DNA from 2 places in the Ralstonia sp. R-29 genome. Region 1 is predicted to be linked to the other one. Evidence: predicted binding sites of a transcription regulator. Region 1 holds the regulator's gene; the other holds the start of a gene.
The links. Region 1 encodes FNR, which switches genes on or off when oxygen is low (the NO sensors DNR and NnrR bind a similar motif). Its sites were predicted from a motif close to TTGATNNNNATCAA; they were not measured.
Positions count from the first base shown of each region.

Region 2: the regulator FNR is predicted to act here: its motif matches at 3,045-3,058, upstream of ACN9M1_RS02915 (universal stress protein).

Region 1 covers NZ_CP184377.1:1,893,960-1,902,023, forward strand. The annotation lists gene rluB (23S rRNA pseudouridine(2605) synthase RluB) at 1-1,450, opposite strand, end outside; gene scpB (SMC-Scp complex subunit ScpB) at 1,543-2,346, opposite strand; gene ACN9M1_RS08875 (sulfite exporter TauE/SafE family protein) at 2,832-3,575, opposite strand; gene fnr (fumarate/nitrate reduction transcriptional regulator Fnr) at 3,757-4,485, shown strand; gene ACN9M1_RS08885 (hypothetical protein) at 4,505-4,759, opposite strand; gene ACN9M1_RS08890 (FixH family protein) at 4,756-4,995, opposite strand; gene ccoG (cytochrome c oxidase accessory protein CcoG) at 5,032-6,507, opposite strand; gene ccoP (cytochrome-c oxidase, cbb3-type subunit III) at 6,504-7,427, opposite strand; gene ACN9M1_RS08905 (cbb3-type cytochrome oxidase subunit 3) at 7,440-7,622, opposite strand; gene ccoO (cytochrome-c oxidase, cbb3-type subunit II) at 7,626-8,064, opposite strand, start outside.
Region 2 covers NZ_CP184377.1:611,695-619,758, reverse strand. The annotation lists gene ACN9M1_RS02935 (heavy metal translocating P-type ATPase) at 1-1,034, shown strand, start outside; gene ACN9M1_RS02930 (DUF5676 family membrane protein) at 1,081-1,344, opposite strand; gene ACN9M1_RS02925 (methyltransferase family protein) at 1,367-2,038, opposite strand; gene ACN9M1_RS02920 (DUF2933 domain-containing protein) at 2,038-2,301, opposite strand; gene ACN9M1_RS02915 (universal stress protein) at 2,541-2,984, opposite strand; gene ACN9M1_RS02910 (hypothetical protein) at 3,111-3,755, opposite strand; gene ACN9M1_RS02905 (heavy metal translocating P-type ATPase) at 3,761-6,052, opposite strand; gene ACN9M1_RS02900 (cytochrome b) at 6,088-6,612, opposite strand; gene ACN9M1_RS02895 (TolC family protein) at 6,659-7,921, opposite strand; gene ACN9M1_RS02890 (efflux RND transporter permease subunit) at 7,918-8,064, opposite strand, start outside.

The DNA of each region.
Region 1 (8,064 bases):
TAAAGCCCGACGACATCGGCCCCATCAGCACCGGCGCCGGCTGGCGACGACGATCACCCTGGCGACTCTTCTCACCCGAGCTGGCGGTCGGGACCTTCATGCCCAGCGTGCCCATCAGCGTGCGCACATCTTCGGGCGAGACCTCTTGCCAGCGCCCACGCTTGAGGCCGCGCGGCAGCACAAAACTGCCATAACGCGTCCGGATCAGGCGCGACACGGTCAAGTTGACCGCTTCGAACATGCGACGCACTTCGCGATTGCGGCCTTCCGTGAGCGCAACGTGGTACCAGTGATTGACGCCCTCACCACCGCCGTCGGCGCAACGCAGGAAATTGGCTTCGCCATCCTGGAGCTGGATGCCGTGCAGCAGCTTCTGACGGTCCGTTTCAGGCAGTTCGCCCAGCGTGCGCACCGCGTATTCGCGCTCAACGCCATAACGCGGATGCATAAAGCGATTCGCGATGTCGCCAGACGTCGTGAAGATCAACAGACCTTCGGTATTGAAGTCCAGGCGGCCGACGGCGACCCACTTCCCGGTCTTCATGCGCGGCAGCGCGTCGAACACGGTCGGACGGCCATCCGGATCGGACTGGCTGACGATTTCGCCGGCCGGCTTGTGATACAGCAGCACGCGCGGCGGCTTATTGGGCAGCTTGCGCTGAATCAGCTTGCCGTTCACGCGCACCTGGTCGGTGGCGAGAATGCGTTGACCGATGTGCGCCGGCAACCCATTCACGGAGACGCGACCTTGCAGGATCAGGTCTTCCATGTCGCGGCGCGAGCCGAGGCCGGCGTCAGCGAGGATCTTGTGCAGCTTGGGCGCATCGTCCTCGGCGGTCAGTTCGCGCACCTTGCTGGACTGCGGCGCGCCGCCAGCATCGACTTCGGCGTCGTACGCGCCGGAAATCACATACTGGAAGACGTCTTCCGACCCCTTGCCACCCTTCGGACCCTTGCCGCCACGATTCTGGCTCGGGCTGCCAGCCTTGCCTTGCGGCTTGCCGTTGCGGTTCTGACCCTTGCCGCGGCCACCGGCTTGCTTGCCACCAGTGGCGCCGTCAGTACGCTCAGTGCGCTCCGCAGCCGGCTGCCCTTCGCCTTGGCGACGACGGTTCTTGCCGAAGCGGCCGCGCGGGCCACGTCGCTCACCCTGGCCCTCTGCCGGTGCCTGCTCCGCTGGGGCGGCGCCTTCAGCCACAACTACAGGCTCGCCAGCGACGTCCTTTGGCTTGCGCGCCCGTGGCGCACGGCTCTTGCGGGCTTGCGCAGGTTGGCCGGCCTCCGTGCCTGCGGCATCGCCGGACTCGCCTTCTGGGCGACCCTCTTGCGGCTGGCGGCGCGAGGCCACAAGGTTGCGCAGACCGCGGCGCAGTCCTTTACGGCGCGGCGCGGACTCGGTCCCGTCACCGCCCTCTTGTCGTGGCGGCTGAGCGTCGGCATCGGCCGGCATACGTGTATCCATGGAATCTGGCTGGGTACTCACAACGTCTTTAAAAAATCTAAGGGATCAGGCCACGTGCCGACTCTACGGCTGGCATGGCATTACGAATGTTCGTTCGATGTAGCCGAAGATGGCTCGGCCATGGTCTTGTGCTCGTCTTCCGATTCGCCCTTCAGCGCGCTGGCAAGGGGCGATTCGGCCTCCGCAGCAGGTTCGCCGTCAGCAACGGGAGACTCGCTCGATGCCTCAATCGGCGCATCGGCATTCCCATCGGCTTCCGGTACGCCGTTATCGGGGGCTTCGTTGACCAACTCGGTCAGTTCTGCCACCGCAATGGCGCCACCCTCGAACTCGATAGCGCCCTGCTCCAGCAGGCTGGCCTGCGCCTGGGCGCGGGCATCCTCCAGCGGCGGCAGCTCATCCAGCGAGCGCAGTCCGAGATCATCCAGAAACTGCTTGGTGGTCGCGTACAGCGCGGGGCGACCAGGCACGTCGCGATGACCGATCACCTCGATCCAGCCGCGGTCCTCAATCTGCTTGATGACCTGCGTGTTGACGGTCACGCCGCGAATATCTTCGATATCGCCACGCGTGACCGGCTGCCGGTACGCGATGATTGCCAGCGTTTCCATCACGGCGCGCGAGTACTTGGGCGGCTTTTCCGGATGCAGGCGATCAAGATACACACGCATCTCTGGGCGGCTCTGCAGGCGCCAGCCCGAAGCCAGCGCGACCAGCTCGACGCCGCGATTGAGCCAATCCTGGCGCAGCTCTTCGAGCAACACGCGGATGGTATCTGCGGAAACATCTTCGTCGAACAGCTTGCGCAAGTCATTGACTCGCAATGGGTCTTGCGCGCAGATCAGCGCGGTCTCGAGGACGATTTTCGCCTCTTGGGTATTCATTAGGTTGAACGGTTCGTCATTGCTCGCGCGCGGCAGGTCGCCGTCACGCTTGAGGTTTGTCGTTCCGCCGCGACGCACGCGGCATTTCAGAATGCTGTTGCCCGCCCGGGCCCGGCGCGCGATGGCCAATTGATCCAATTGGGCCATGCACCGTAACGCAGTGGCTGTGCCCGCAAAAAAAGGGCCGGAGGAGCGAGTTGATCCGGTGCCAGTCTGGCACCACTAGGGCAATTTCTTCCGCCGCCATGGGGACGGATACTGCACCGGGCGGCTGCCGAAGAGACTGGCCACCTGCCCGAATCGACGGTCCAGGGCGGCATTGCCGCTGGATGGCGTCGCCTGGTGCCGCGCTTGGGATTGTTAATTTGCGCGGAGGGCGAGTCGAATTGTCGTCGATTGTAGGGCAATTTCTGGCGGCGCCGCAACCGGGAAGATGTTTGAACTGCCGCCCCGGGCGGGATCACCATCTCCGGCGCTTCAAACGGCTACAGCACCAGACAGAAGCCATGTGCGTTGAGCATCTCTGGCAGCCAGGCGGCGCAGACCAACCCCCAGATACCGAATGCGGCAATGGTGGCGCCCGCTGCGCCCCGCGCCCATCGCAGGCGGGACAATCCGCGCAGCCAGCCGGCGAGCCCCGACATCATCAGAAGGTTCGGTAGCGTGCCCGCACCAAAAGCCAGCATCACCACCGCGCCGGAGGCTGCGTTGCCCGCCAACAACGCGACGGCAAGCGCGCCATACACCATGCCGCACGGCACGAACCCCCAGGCCAGCCCGATGACGTAGCGGCGAACCAGCGGAGGTTGCGCCCCCAAGCCACCGCCTAACCGTGCGGCCAAGCCCGACAAACCGCCCGTCAAGCGACCAAGCACCCGCTCCACCGCCGGTGCGCGCCAAGCATCTCCTGTTGTGCGCATGAGCAACAAAAGCCCATATGCCAGCAACAACGCGCTGGCCAGCGCAAACAGTCCGCGCTGGATTGGCAGCCACTGCTGACGCCAGACCGTGGCCCCCAGCGCGCCCATGGCCGCCCCGAGCAACGCATACGTGGTCAGCCGCCCGGCGTGCATGACCACCTGCTCAAACCACAACCGGCGGCGCGACACCATGCGCACCGGCGCTGCCCCGCGCTCCGCGGCAAGCGCAATGCCACTGCACATCGCCAAGCAATGCACACCCCCAAGCAGCGCGATCAGGAAAACGCTCAACAGCGCAGCCGCACTCATCTTTTTGATGCTCTTTTGATATGGACCAAAGTTATGGTTTTACGCGCGGGAATCAAATGAATTTCCCGCGATTCACGCCATCGGAAACGTCCGATAGTGACAAGGTCGTCGCTATAATACGGCCCAGTTGCACCATAAGAATTTCTCATTTCACTTCCTCGAAATTCACTCGCCCCCACCCGTGCTCACACGAATCGCGCTCTCCGACCAAGCCTCGCGTTGCTCTACCTGCGTACTCGGGCAAATCTGCCTGCCGGTGGGCATGAATTCGGATGACGTGCGCAAAATGGACGAGTTGGTTACCGAGCGCATCCGCATCAAGAAAGGACAAACGCTGTATGCGCTGGGCGATCCGCTCGAGGGCGTGTATGGCATTCGGTTTGGCACACTCAAAACACATCTGACGCTGGAAGACGGCCGCCACCAGATCACCGGTTTTCACCTGCCGGGCGAGATTGTCGGCTTGGATGGCATTGGCGATATGCGGCATGTGTCGGATGCCACGGCGCTGGAAGACACCGAAGTCTGCGTGGTGCGCTATGACGAGTTGCAGCAGCTTTCGCGTCGGCTGCCGTCGCTGCAGCATCAGTTTCTGCGGATCATGAGCAAGGAGATTTCGCAGGACCACCAGATGCTGCTGACGCTCGGTTCGATGCGCGCCGAGGAACGCCTGGCCGCGTTTCTGCTGAACCTGTCCAAGCGTTCGGCGCAGCGCGGGTACTCGTCGACCGAGTTTGTGCTGCGCATGAGCCGTGAAGAACTCGGCAGCTATCTGGGCCTGAAGCTGGAAACCGTGAGCCGCCTGTTCTCGCGCTTTGCCGAGGCGGGCCTGATCCAGATCCGCCAGCGCCACGTCAAGCTGATCGACATGGCCGGCCTGCGCCAAGTGATGAGCGGTCAGGCCAGCTGAATCTGCTTTCGGCATCCGCTCAGATGAGCGGATGTTCATGCGCTTCAAGCTTGCCAATGCCCGGCGACACGTACAACGTGAGCGCGCTCGACAAGCCGCACAACAGCCAGAACACAAAGAACGACACCGTGTAGACCGCCTCGGCCGACACGGTGATCTGCTCGCCGAAAAAGCGCAGGTCTGCGGGGTCAACCACCGCAAAGACGACCAGCTCGGCCAGCGCGGCACACAAGAACGCCGGCCACAAGATCCACATCAGGATGCGGCGTTTCATCGGACCTCCGCGTGGGCCGAATCGACTGCATGCGCGGGCGATGCGGTGGCGCTCTTTTCGATCACCAAGCCCCGTCGCACAACGTTGTCCTGGATGACCGGGTCGGGATGGGACACAGCCAGCCAGATGGTGACGCCGCAGCCAAGCATGGCAACGAAGGGGCCGGCCATCAGCAGCCACGGCCAGGGCTCACGCCACCACGGTCGGGCTTGGGCGGAAGTTTGCGTTGCGTGCATCTGTGCCTCCTGTTGGGGATGTCGCTGAAGACCGCGTTAGCGCGGCACGATGAAGCTGGACGGTTCGCGCAACACAAGGCTGTCGCTATCGCTATCTGCCTGGATGACGAAACGGATCTTGTGCGAGCCGGCCGGTATGTCATCGGCAGGACGGCGCACGAGCACAGGCAGCAACCGATTGGCTGCGGGCGCCAGTTCAAGCGTGGTCGATTCACCGCTGCCACCGAGCACTTGCAGCGCCGGCAGGCCTTCTGCCGTAACCGTTACGCGCACGGGACGCTCGGACGCATTCATCAGTTGCAGGCGGTAGACGTTTTCGATCTTGTCGCCATCCACTTCGCGCGCGAGGGCACCGCGATCGCGAATCACATCCACCTTGAGCGGCTTGCGCATGGCCAGTGCCGTTACGAAACCGGCGATGAGCACCAGCATGATCGTCGTGTAGATCAGCACACGCGGACGCAGCAGGTGCCGGCGGGCTTGCTTCGGCGTCAGGCGCTCGTGCATCGCACGCTCTGAGGTGTAGCGGATCAGGCCGTGCGGGTAGCGCATCTTGTCCATCACCTGATCGCACGCGTCGATACAGGCGCCGCAGCCGATGCACTCGTACTGCAGCCCCTGGCGGATGTCGATGCCGGTCGGGCAGACCTGCACGCAGATGCTGCAATCCACGCACGTGCCCAGGCCCTGCGCTTCAAAATCTGCACTGCGTGAACGGCTGCCGCGCGGCTCGCCGCGTTCCGTATCGTAGGTGACGACGTAGGTGTCGGGGTCGACCATCACGCTTTGGAAGCGTGCGTACGGGCACATGTAGCGGCACACCTGCTCGCGCATGAAGCCAGCGTTGCCCCACGTAGCGAAGGCGTAGAACAGCAACCAAAAGGTTTGCCACGGCCCGAGCGAGAACGTCCACACTTCCATGCCCAACTCGCGGATGGGCGTGAAGAAGCCGACGAACGAGAAGCCCGTCCACAGTGCGATCAGCACCCAGGCAGAGTGCTTGGCTGCTTTCAGGCGCAGCTTGCGCAGGCTCCAGCGCTCACCGTCCAGGCGGATGCGGGCAAAGCGGTCGCCTTCAATATGCCGCTCGATCCACATGAAGATTTCCGTGTAGACCGTTTGCGGACAGGCATAGCCGCAGAAGAGTCGCCCCGCCACTGCCGTAAACAAAAATAAACCCAACGCCGACAGCACGAGCAGCAGCGTCAGGTAGATCACGTCCTGCGGCCACAGCACAAGGCCAAACAGGTAGAACTTACGCGCGCCCAGGTCGAACAGCACCGCCTGGCGCCCATTCCACTGCAGCCACGGCAACCCGTAGAAAACGAGCTGAGTGGCCAGCACCAGCCAGACCCGCCAGCGCGCGAATGCGCCCGTCACGGCGCGCGGATAAATCTTGCGCCGCACCTCATACAGCATCTGCTCGGTCGGTGCATCTTCAACACCCGCCGCCGAGGTCGATGTAGCGGCAGCGGTTGTCATGGGGCGCCAGGCTGGTTCTTGGTCGCTCATTGGGTGTGACTCGGATTGCTATTCGACAGCCCCCAAACGTAGGCCGCCAACATTCGGATCTTCTCGGGCGAGAGCAGGTTCTCGTGTGCCGGCATGGTGTTGTCACGGCCCTTGAGAATGGTCTCGACGATGGTCGCTTCCGAACTGCCGTACAGCCACACGCGGTCGGTCAGGTTGGGCGCGCCCAACGCCTGGTTGCCCTTGCCGGTGGCCATATGGCAGGCCGCGCAGACTGACTTGAACGTCGATTCACCGCGCGACGCCTTGATCGGGTCAGACGACAGACCCGACAGCGAACGCACATAGTGGGCAACGTTGACGGCCTGATTGCCATCCACCACCGCTGCCAGCGACGGCATCACGCCATGGCGGCCCTTGGTGATGGTGGTAAGGATCGTGTCCGGATCTCCGCCATACAGCCAGTCGCCGTCGGTCAGGTTGGGAAAGCCCTTGGAGCCTGCCGCGTCCGAACCGTGGCATTGCGCGCAGTTGTTCAGGAACAGGCGCTGGCCGATCTCGTGCGCCTGCGGATCTGCGGCGATCTGCTTGATGTCCATGTTGGCGTAGCGCTCGTAAAGCGGGCGCACCTTCGCATCGGCTTCTGCACGCTGGGAGGCCAATTCACCTCGCGTTGAGAAGCCCAGCACGCCGGCGTACGAACCCAGCCCCGGATAGAGAACCAGGTACCCCAGGGCGAAGATGCACGACAGCAGGAACATCCACATCCACCAGCGCGGCAGCGGGTTGTTCAACTCGCGCAGGTCGCCGTCCCACACGTGGCCCGTATCGTCACCGGCGCTCTGCCCCGGCGGAATCTGGATACGCCGCTGCGAGAACAGCAGCCAGATACACCACACGATGCCCACCAGAGCAATCGCCGCGATGTAATACCCCCAAAACTCGGAAATGAAGTCGCTCATGATCTTGTGTCCTTATTGATGCGAGCGCGACGCACGAACGCGTCCACTGGCGACCTCGGCTTCATCGGGCAGCAGGAACGGCAGCATGGCCGATTCCTCGTTGGCGGCGCGTCGATGCGCCGAGAACGCCCACCAGCTGATCGCCACGAACAGCACCAGGAAAACCGCAGTCGCAATTCCACTCAGGATGGCCATGGCTTACTCCTTGGCGGCAACGGTGGCGGCCGATTCATCGGCGGGCTTACCGGCCATCTCGCGCACGTTGCGCAGCTCGACACCCAGGCCCTGCAGATAGGCGACTACGGCGTCTTCTTCGGTCTTGCCGGCAAGCTGCTCACGTGCGCCGGCAATCTGCGCATCGGTGTACGGCACGCCAAGCTGGCGCAGCACGTGCATCTTCTTTTCGATGTCGCTGTTGTCCAGCGGCGTCTTGGCGAGCCACGCGTACGACGGCATGTTCGACTCCGGCACCACCTCGCGCGGATCACGCAGGTGGATGCGGTGCCAGTCATCCGAATAACGCTTGCCAACGCGCGCCAGATCCGGCCCCGTACGCTTGGAGCCCCACAGGAACGGATGATCGAACACCGACTCGCCAGCCAGCGAATAGTGGCCATAGCGCTCGGTTTCCGCGCGC
Region 2 (8,064 bases), 1.3 Mb from region 1:
TCATGGTGGCGAGCGGCAAGGGTGCATCCAACGGCATCTTGTTTCGCGACGCGGCTGCCATCGAGAACCTGCGCAAGGTCGACACCCTCGTTGTGGACAAGACGGGAACGCTCACCGAAGGCAAGCCCGCCTTTGAACGCAGCGTGGGCGCCAACGGTTTCGATGATTGGGAAGTGCTCCGCCTGGCGGCCAGTCTGGATCAAGGCAGCGAACACCCACTGGCCGCGGCCATTGTGGAGGCCGCCAGAGGGCGCGGACTGTCTCTGCAGAAGGCGGAGCACTTCGAATCCAGCAGCGGCATTGGCGTACGCGGCGCTGTCGCCGGCAAGAAGCTGGCGCTGGGCAACACGGTGTTGATGCAGCAAGAGCGCATCGATGCAGCGCCACTGGCCCAGGCCGCAGACACGCTACGGGCCCGAGGTGCGAGCGTCATGTACCTCGCCGCAGACGGCACGCTAGCTGGTTTGCTTGCCGTGTCCGATCCAGTCAAATCGACAACGGCCGAGGCGTTGGCGCAATTGAAGGACGCGGGCATTCGTGTGGTGATGGCCACCGGCGACGGCACGGTCACGGCCAGGGCGGTCGCGCAATCGTTGGGCATCGCTGAATTTCATGGGGAAGTCAGGCCCGCCGATAAATTGGCGCTCGTGACGAAGCTTCAAAGCGAAGGCCGAACAGTGGCCATGGCCGGCGACGGGATCAACGATGCGCCCGCGTTGGCGAAAGCCGATGTCGGTGTCGCCATGGGCACGGGCACGGATGTCGCCATGAATAGCGCGCAAGTCACGCTCGTGAAGGGGGATCTGCGCGGCATCGCGCGCGCACGGAACCTGTCCGAGGCAACGATCGCCAACATGAAGCAAAACCTGGGCTTTGCGTTCGTCTACAACGCCCTGGGTGTGCCGCTCGCCGCCGGCGTTCTCTACAGCACGACCGGTTTGCTGCTGTCCCCGATGATCGCGGCGCTTGCGATGAGCCTGAGTTCAGTGTCGGTGGTATCCAACGCGCTACGTCTGCGCCGGCTGAGTATCTAGTCCCACGTGAGGGCAGGGTCCACACTGCCCCGGTGAACGCACCGATTCAAACGGCCGGCGGAAGCTTTGCGCTCAGCCAGGCAAAGAATGTCGCCGCAAAAAAGGCCCAGACACCGAGGACGACATCTGCATACACCGTGCCCCCGAGTGTCGCCTTCCCGCTCTGCAGCGCATGGAAATCGATGCCATGGAACAGCGCCATCATGAACTGCATGAACGGCTCCGGAAATGCATACCAGACCATCGCGCACAAGGCGTAGAACAACATGACCGTCAGGGCGAACGTGGCACCGGTTTTGAACGGCTTCATAGCGGCCTCCTGATTCAGTACGTCAGAGCTGCCTATGCACCTTGTCGTGGTGGGCACCTTCGCCAAGGCGGGGAAAGAATGCGGGTATCTGGTCCCGATAGGCTTCATATTCGGGCCCGAACTCAGCCAGCGCTTCGGCTTCTTCAGCCTTTGCCAAGCGCACATACATCCATACGAGAACCGGGAACATGGCCAGCGTCAGCAGGGTCGGCCACTGGAAGAGAAAGCCGGCCATGATGAGGATGAACGCAACGTACTGCGGGTGCCGCAACCGGGCGTAGATTCCCGTGGTCGCCAGTCGGTGAGCGCTTTGGGCAACGTAGAGCACGCGCCACGCCGTGGCGAGCAGGATGAAGCCGCCAAAGATCAGGACGTTGCTGACGATGTGGAACAGGCCGAAATGCGGATTGGCTCGCCAGCCAAACATGACTTCCAGCAGATGCCCCGAGTCATGCGAAAGAAAGTCGACGCCCGGAAATTTTGCCGTCAGCCACGGATACAGCAGATAGATCGTCAGCGGTATCCCGTACATCTCCGTGAACAACGCAACGATGAATGCCGAGAAGGCACCGAATGAACGCCAGTCCCGCTGCGTTTGCGGCTTCGTAAAGCTGAAGGCAAAGATGATGAAGGCGGCGGAATTGATGAACACCAGAGACCACAGGCCGTACCCATATGTGCTGTCGTGTTGCATCACTGTTCTACCTTGGCATCGGCACCGTCAGCCTTGGCTGGCGGGTGACCGTGATGTCCATGGCCGTGACTGCCATGCATGAATACATGCATCAGCGGACATGCCGCCAGCAGTAGAAACGGTAGGAACTGGATGACGTGCGCCTGATGCTCGGTCCACAGGAAGTACGCAACAACCAACAGAAAACCGATCAATACAAGCTTTGATCGCGTGATGGCTGGCGCAACCTCGTCACGTTGCTGCCCATGTTGGTGATTCTCCATTTCCGCCTCCCGCCGAGGACATTGGACAAACCAAGCAAGCTACGTTTTCAGTATTGGCGTGGTGCAGAGATGGGAATTGACCGCGATCAACGCGATCGCAGATGACGCGTTCTCGCACGACACGGCATTCACGGTGCTCTGCTTGCCAGGGCCACAACTGCCGTATCCGGTTCAGACGCACCCAGGGCCACTAACCCGCGCGGCCGCAACTGCAAAGGGCAGCCGGCTGCCTATGCACCTTACCCGGGCGAACCCGACGCTTTCACCAGAATGACGGGGCATTCCGCCCGGGCGACAACACGATTGGCCACGGACCCCAGCACGGCGTCGACGAATGCGCCACGCCCGTGTGAACCCATGACAATCGCAGCGGCCTGAACCGACCGGCTGTATTGAACAATGCGTTCCGGGGCGAACCCGACCAATCCATGCGTCTCAAAGGGAATGCCCGCGTCGCGCAGGATCGCAACGACAGAGGCCATAGCCTTGTCGCTCTCCTCCTGATGCCAAGCAGCGAGCTCGGCCTGTCCGAGAAAGCTTTTCACTTCTCCACTAAGCTCGGGCGTGCAATGAAGCACGTGTACGGTGACGTCCTGCACCAGCAGGTTGCGGCCCGCTATGCAGCGGGCGGCCGCGTCTGAGTAAGCGGAGCCATCCGTGGCCAAAACAATGTGCTGCGTCATCTCTGTACCCTTCACGAATCGGTGGATACAGCCAACGTACTCCATGTGCGATGGCGCACGCTGATCTCGATCAATCGATGCGGAGACGTCGTCGCACCACGTCATGCGATGCTCAGCAACGTCAGGTCAGCGCTCTGCCTTGGTCCGGCCGTCTTGCGAAGATGAGGCGGCTGCCTCCTGGCGCCTCCACCTTAGCCGCCTCGCCTGCAAGAGGTGGCGCCAATCGACTTTGGCGAAGCCGTACACAATCGCCAGAAACACGACCTGGGACACGACAAAGTACACACCCATATACGCGCCGTCGAACTGGGTCTCCTCATCCAGATAGCGGGCACCAAGCTGGGCAATGTGCGTCCAGGTCAGGTAGCTCATCCAGCGGCCGAGGAAGAACGGCAGCCCGATCAACCATAGCCGCATCCCCGTCAATCCGTAGGCAATGAAGATGTAGTTGGACGGGAACGGGCTGAATGCATACGCGAGCATCATCCCGACCGTCATACCCTTATGGTCTTCCAGCCAGGCGCGCACCACATCGATGTTCTGGCGATCGGCCTCGCGCATCCAGCGGTTGCGTACGAGCGAGCAAGACAGCCGCGCCAGCACCAGGCGGCCAACGGTCGCCGCACAAGCGGCAACGCCTGCCAGAAGCACCGGGTCGGCATCGGGTTGCGAGAAGCCGATCCACGACATCACCATCCACGTTGGCGGCGCGAAGGCCGGCATCACATTGAGCAGGAAGACTGTTCCAAACAACGCAAGCAGGTTTGCCATGATGATCAAGCCTCCGCCCCAAGCACATGGAACAGTTCGTCTTCTTGTGCGCAATGCAGCCGGAGGATGGCATCCAGCCCATACAACAAGCGTTGCAGCTCTTGCGTGACGACGGCATCCGGGCCATCGGCGGACACATCGGCGACGATCCTGCCCAATAGGTTCGTCACGCGGAATATCTCGCGATGCATACCACTCATGGCGGCCATTGGGTCATCCCCGCCAAGCAGGCGGGCCACGTCCGGATAGAGCTGGGTGTCGTCTCGGCGCTCGTGCGGCACCAACACGTCCGACAAGGATCGGTTCAACGCCAGCAGTTCCGCTTTCGCCACACTGCCTGCCAGATGAGGCAGCGCGTCTGCGACCACGCGGATGCGATTCAGAAGGGGCTCCAGCTCCGCGTGTTCAGCCTTGAGCCGTTCAACGTCCGCCGTGGCTAGCGAGCGTGTCGCTTCATCTGCCGCCGGGCGCAACGCTCGCAGCGCGTTGGCGATGGCCAGTACGTCGATGACCTCCTGCAGCATTGCACCAGCCAACGGCGGCAGGTAACCCAGCGCTGCGGCAACCATGGCCACCAGCGACAACGACATGCCGATCATCATGCTCTGCAGCGCAATGCGGCGTGTACGGTGCGCAATCCGGACAGCATCAACCAACCGGTCCAGACGGTCCACCAACAAGACAATGTCGGCAGCTTCCGACGAGGCCGCCGCCCCACGCGCACCCATCGCCACGCCGACGTCCGCGGCGGCAAGCGCGGGCGCATCGTTCACGCCATCGCCCACCATGATCACCGTGCCATCACTGTGGGCACTGCGAATCGCCGCGAGCTTGGCCGCTGGCGATAGCGCCGCATAGACCTCTGTCACGCCCAACATGGCGCCAACGGATTCGGCAACGTCCGGCCGATCGCCAGTCAGCATCGCCTGCCGTGCGATGCCCTCACGGCGCAACAGGCGAAGCGCGCGCGGCGCCTCAAGGCGAACGCGGTCGATTAGCTGCAGCGCACCCGCCAACTCACCGTCAATGCCGACAAAGACCGCCGATGCACCGGCGTAGTTGACGCGCTTGACGAAGCTCTCCATCCAGGCTGGCGCCTCAGACGCGCCCAAGACATACGGCAGCGTGCCGATGGAAACGGCATGCCCGTCGACATGGCCGCGAACGCCGGCGCCCGGGCTCTCGACCACCGCACTCGGCAGCCGCAGCGTGGCGCCATGTTCTCGTGCAGCCTTGGCGACGGCTTCTGCCGTGACGTGATTCGATGCCTGCGCGAGAGACCCCGCCAAGTTGAGCACAAGGTCGGACGCGTACTGCGGCGCGCATTCCATGTCGACCAGGCGCGCGTATCCACCGGTCAGCGTGCCTGTTTTGTCGAAGAACAGCGTGTCGGCCAGCGCAAGCCGCTCCAGAGCGCCCCCGCCTTTGACCAACACACCACGCCTGGCGCAACGCGACAGGCCGGACACGATGGCGACTGGCACAGCCAGGATCAACGGACACGGCGTGGCCACGACGAGCACGGCCAGACAGCGGGCTGCGTCACCGGTGAGCATCCAACTTGCCCCAGCCAGGACGATCGTGAAGCCTACAAACCCGAACGCATAGCGATCCGCCAGTCTGACAGAAGGACTCCGCTCGGCCTGCGCTGCACTCACCAGACGGACAACGCCAGCGAACGTACTGTGCTCAGCAGATGCGCTCGCGATCATTTCAAAAGCCGCGCCCACATTCAGCACGCCGCTGCAAATGGCATCGGCCACCAAGCGATGGCGCGTGAGCGACTCTCCGGTCAACGTGGACTCATCGAGATCGGCCGGCTCGGACAACATGCCGTCCACGGGGACGACTTCGCCGTGCCGCACCAGTAACCGATCCCCCGCTTGCACCTCTTCCAAACTGACCGTGTGCCACTGCCCGCCGTCGAAGCGATTGGCTCGCTTGGGCGCATGACTAAGCAGTGCCGTCATTTCGCGCTGCGCCCTCGCTTGGGCAAAGTCTTCCAGCGCGCGCCCGCTCGCGAGCATGAATGCAATCACCGCTGCGACCAGCACCTCGCCAGACCAAAGCGCAAAGCTGATCGACATCGCCGCCAGTACATCCACGCCGGCCTGCCGCCGCATCAGCGAGCGCGCAATCGTGGCCACCAAGGCCAGCAAGTTGGGAATGATGCCGATCAGAAAGAACTGCCGCGCATAGCTCTCGGCGTCGACGGCGCGCGCCAACAACCCCGTAACCAAGGTCAACGCCGACAGCGTAAACAGCACGAGATTGAGAAGAAGGCGCCGCGAACGCATGGATGGGTCTCGCATTAAGGCATGCATTGGCTGCACTACATCATGCGACGCAACAGCCGGTCTTTCAGAACCCACTCGTGCCACAGGGCCGCGGCAGCATGCAGGCCAACCACGATATAGACGAATGTGGCCCCCGACTCATGCACCTCCTTGAACACGCTCCCCAATGCTTTGTCTTGGGTCAGTGGCAGCGTCAACGTTATCCCGAAGGGTTGAATCGGCTTGCCCGCCCAGGCCAGGGCCAGCACGCCAAGAACGGGCATTCCCCCCATCAGCACATAGAGCGCCCCATGCGTCAACCGCGCGGCTCGCTGCATGAACAGCGAGCCCGGGACGGGAGGTGGCGCCTCGGTGCCCAGCCGGGCCAACAAACGCAGCACCATCAGCGCGAGCACCGACAGCCCCGCTGTCTGATGAATCGCGAACAGCGCAGCACGTTCGGCGCTGCCTTTCGGGAAGACATCCATGATTTCGATGGCCACGACGGCGATCAACACCGCCAGGACCACCAACCAGTGGAGCGACCGCATGGTCAGGGAGTATTTGAGCTCGGACTGCATAGCGTTATCCAAAATGTATTGTGTGAAAAAAGAAGTGGCTGTCGGATCAATCGTCAAAGTCCCACATCCGATGCAGATCGAGCTGGAGGCGACTATCGACTTCCAGCGCGTCTACGCGGGCAAGCCGCGCAGCCAGCAATGCCTCGGCCAGACTGCGGCGCGCCGCTAGAAGCTCGGTCAGACCGGATTCCCCCGCGCGGTACGCACGCGTAGCGCGCTCGGATGCGCTTCTCTGTAACGCGGCCGCTTCCGTCTGCGCCTGCGCGCTTGCACGTTTGCCCTGCAAGTTGCCGTAGAGCACATCGAATTCCGCGCCCAGCCGGCGTTCCGAACCCAACCGGCGTCGTGCCGCAGCTTCCGCATCGGCTGCGGCAACCGCGGCCAATGAGCGGCGATGTGCCGAACCGAGCGGCATCGCTACGCTCACGCCCATGATGCGCTCGGCCCCGCCGCGTTCCACCGTCACGAACATGCCGACCGTCGGGTCGGGTCGACGCTCCAGGTCGGCGCGCTTGGCCATGTGCTGTGCCTGCGCTGCTTCTGCCATGGCAAGCCGATATTCGTGGCTGTCTTGGATGTACTGCGTGCGCAGTCGATCTGGGGGGTCTTGCGGCAGCGTCGGCAGCGCAGCATCGGCGCCAAATGCAGGATGGCCCAGCCCCGGAAACCGGGCTTGCAGCTCCGCCTGCGCTGACTGTTCCGCTGCCATGGCAGTCGCTAGCGAGGCTTGCATGCGCGCGCGATCGGCTGCGGCCAGTTCGGCATCCAGGCGTGATGCGTCACCCAGCTGTACCCTTCGCGCAGTCAGGGTCGTCAGATCGGCGGCCGCCTTGGCATTCTCCTGCGCCGCCTGGCGTGCCTGGCCTGCGCGCACGGCAGCGAACCACAGGGCCAGAATCTGGCGCGATGCCTCGTGGCGCGCGTCTTTCACGGCAAGTTGAGCGGCCTCGGCGGAGGCATCGGCAAGCTGCCCGTCGGCTTGCGCTTTGCCCCATAGCCGCAACGGCCGCTCCACAGCGATCTGCCCTTCGGCGTGCCGCTCGGAAGGGTCGCGCACCTGGCGCCCCTGGCCAATCGCACGCACCACGGTCTCCGCCATACCGGCGCGGATGCCCTCAGCCCGGGCCAGTACGGCATCGCGGCGGGCCTCTGCGGCTAGCACGTCAGGTGACTGCGCAACGGCCTCGCGCACTGCGCTCTCTGCCGGCAGATAGCTCGACGAACTTTGCCCTTGCGCTTGCGCTACAGCAGCCCAAAGCAGCATCGTGGCTGCTCCTGCCAATACGATGCGAAACAGATCCAACCTCATTGCGAATCTCCTTGCCCAGCGGCCGCGCGCGGCCGAGGCAACCCAAAGCGTTCAAACAGCAGGGGCAGCAGAAGCAGCGTCAGCGCCGTCGAAGAGATCAGCCCGCCGGATACAACAATCGCCAACGGCCGCTGGATCTCTGA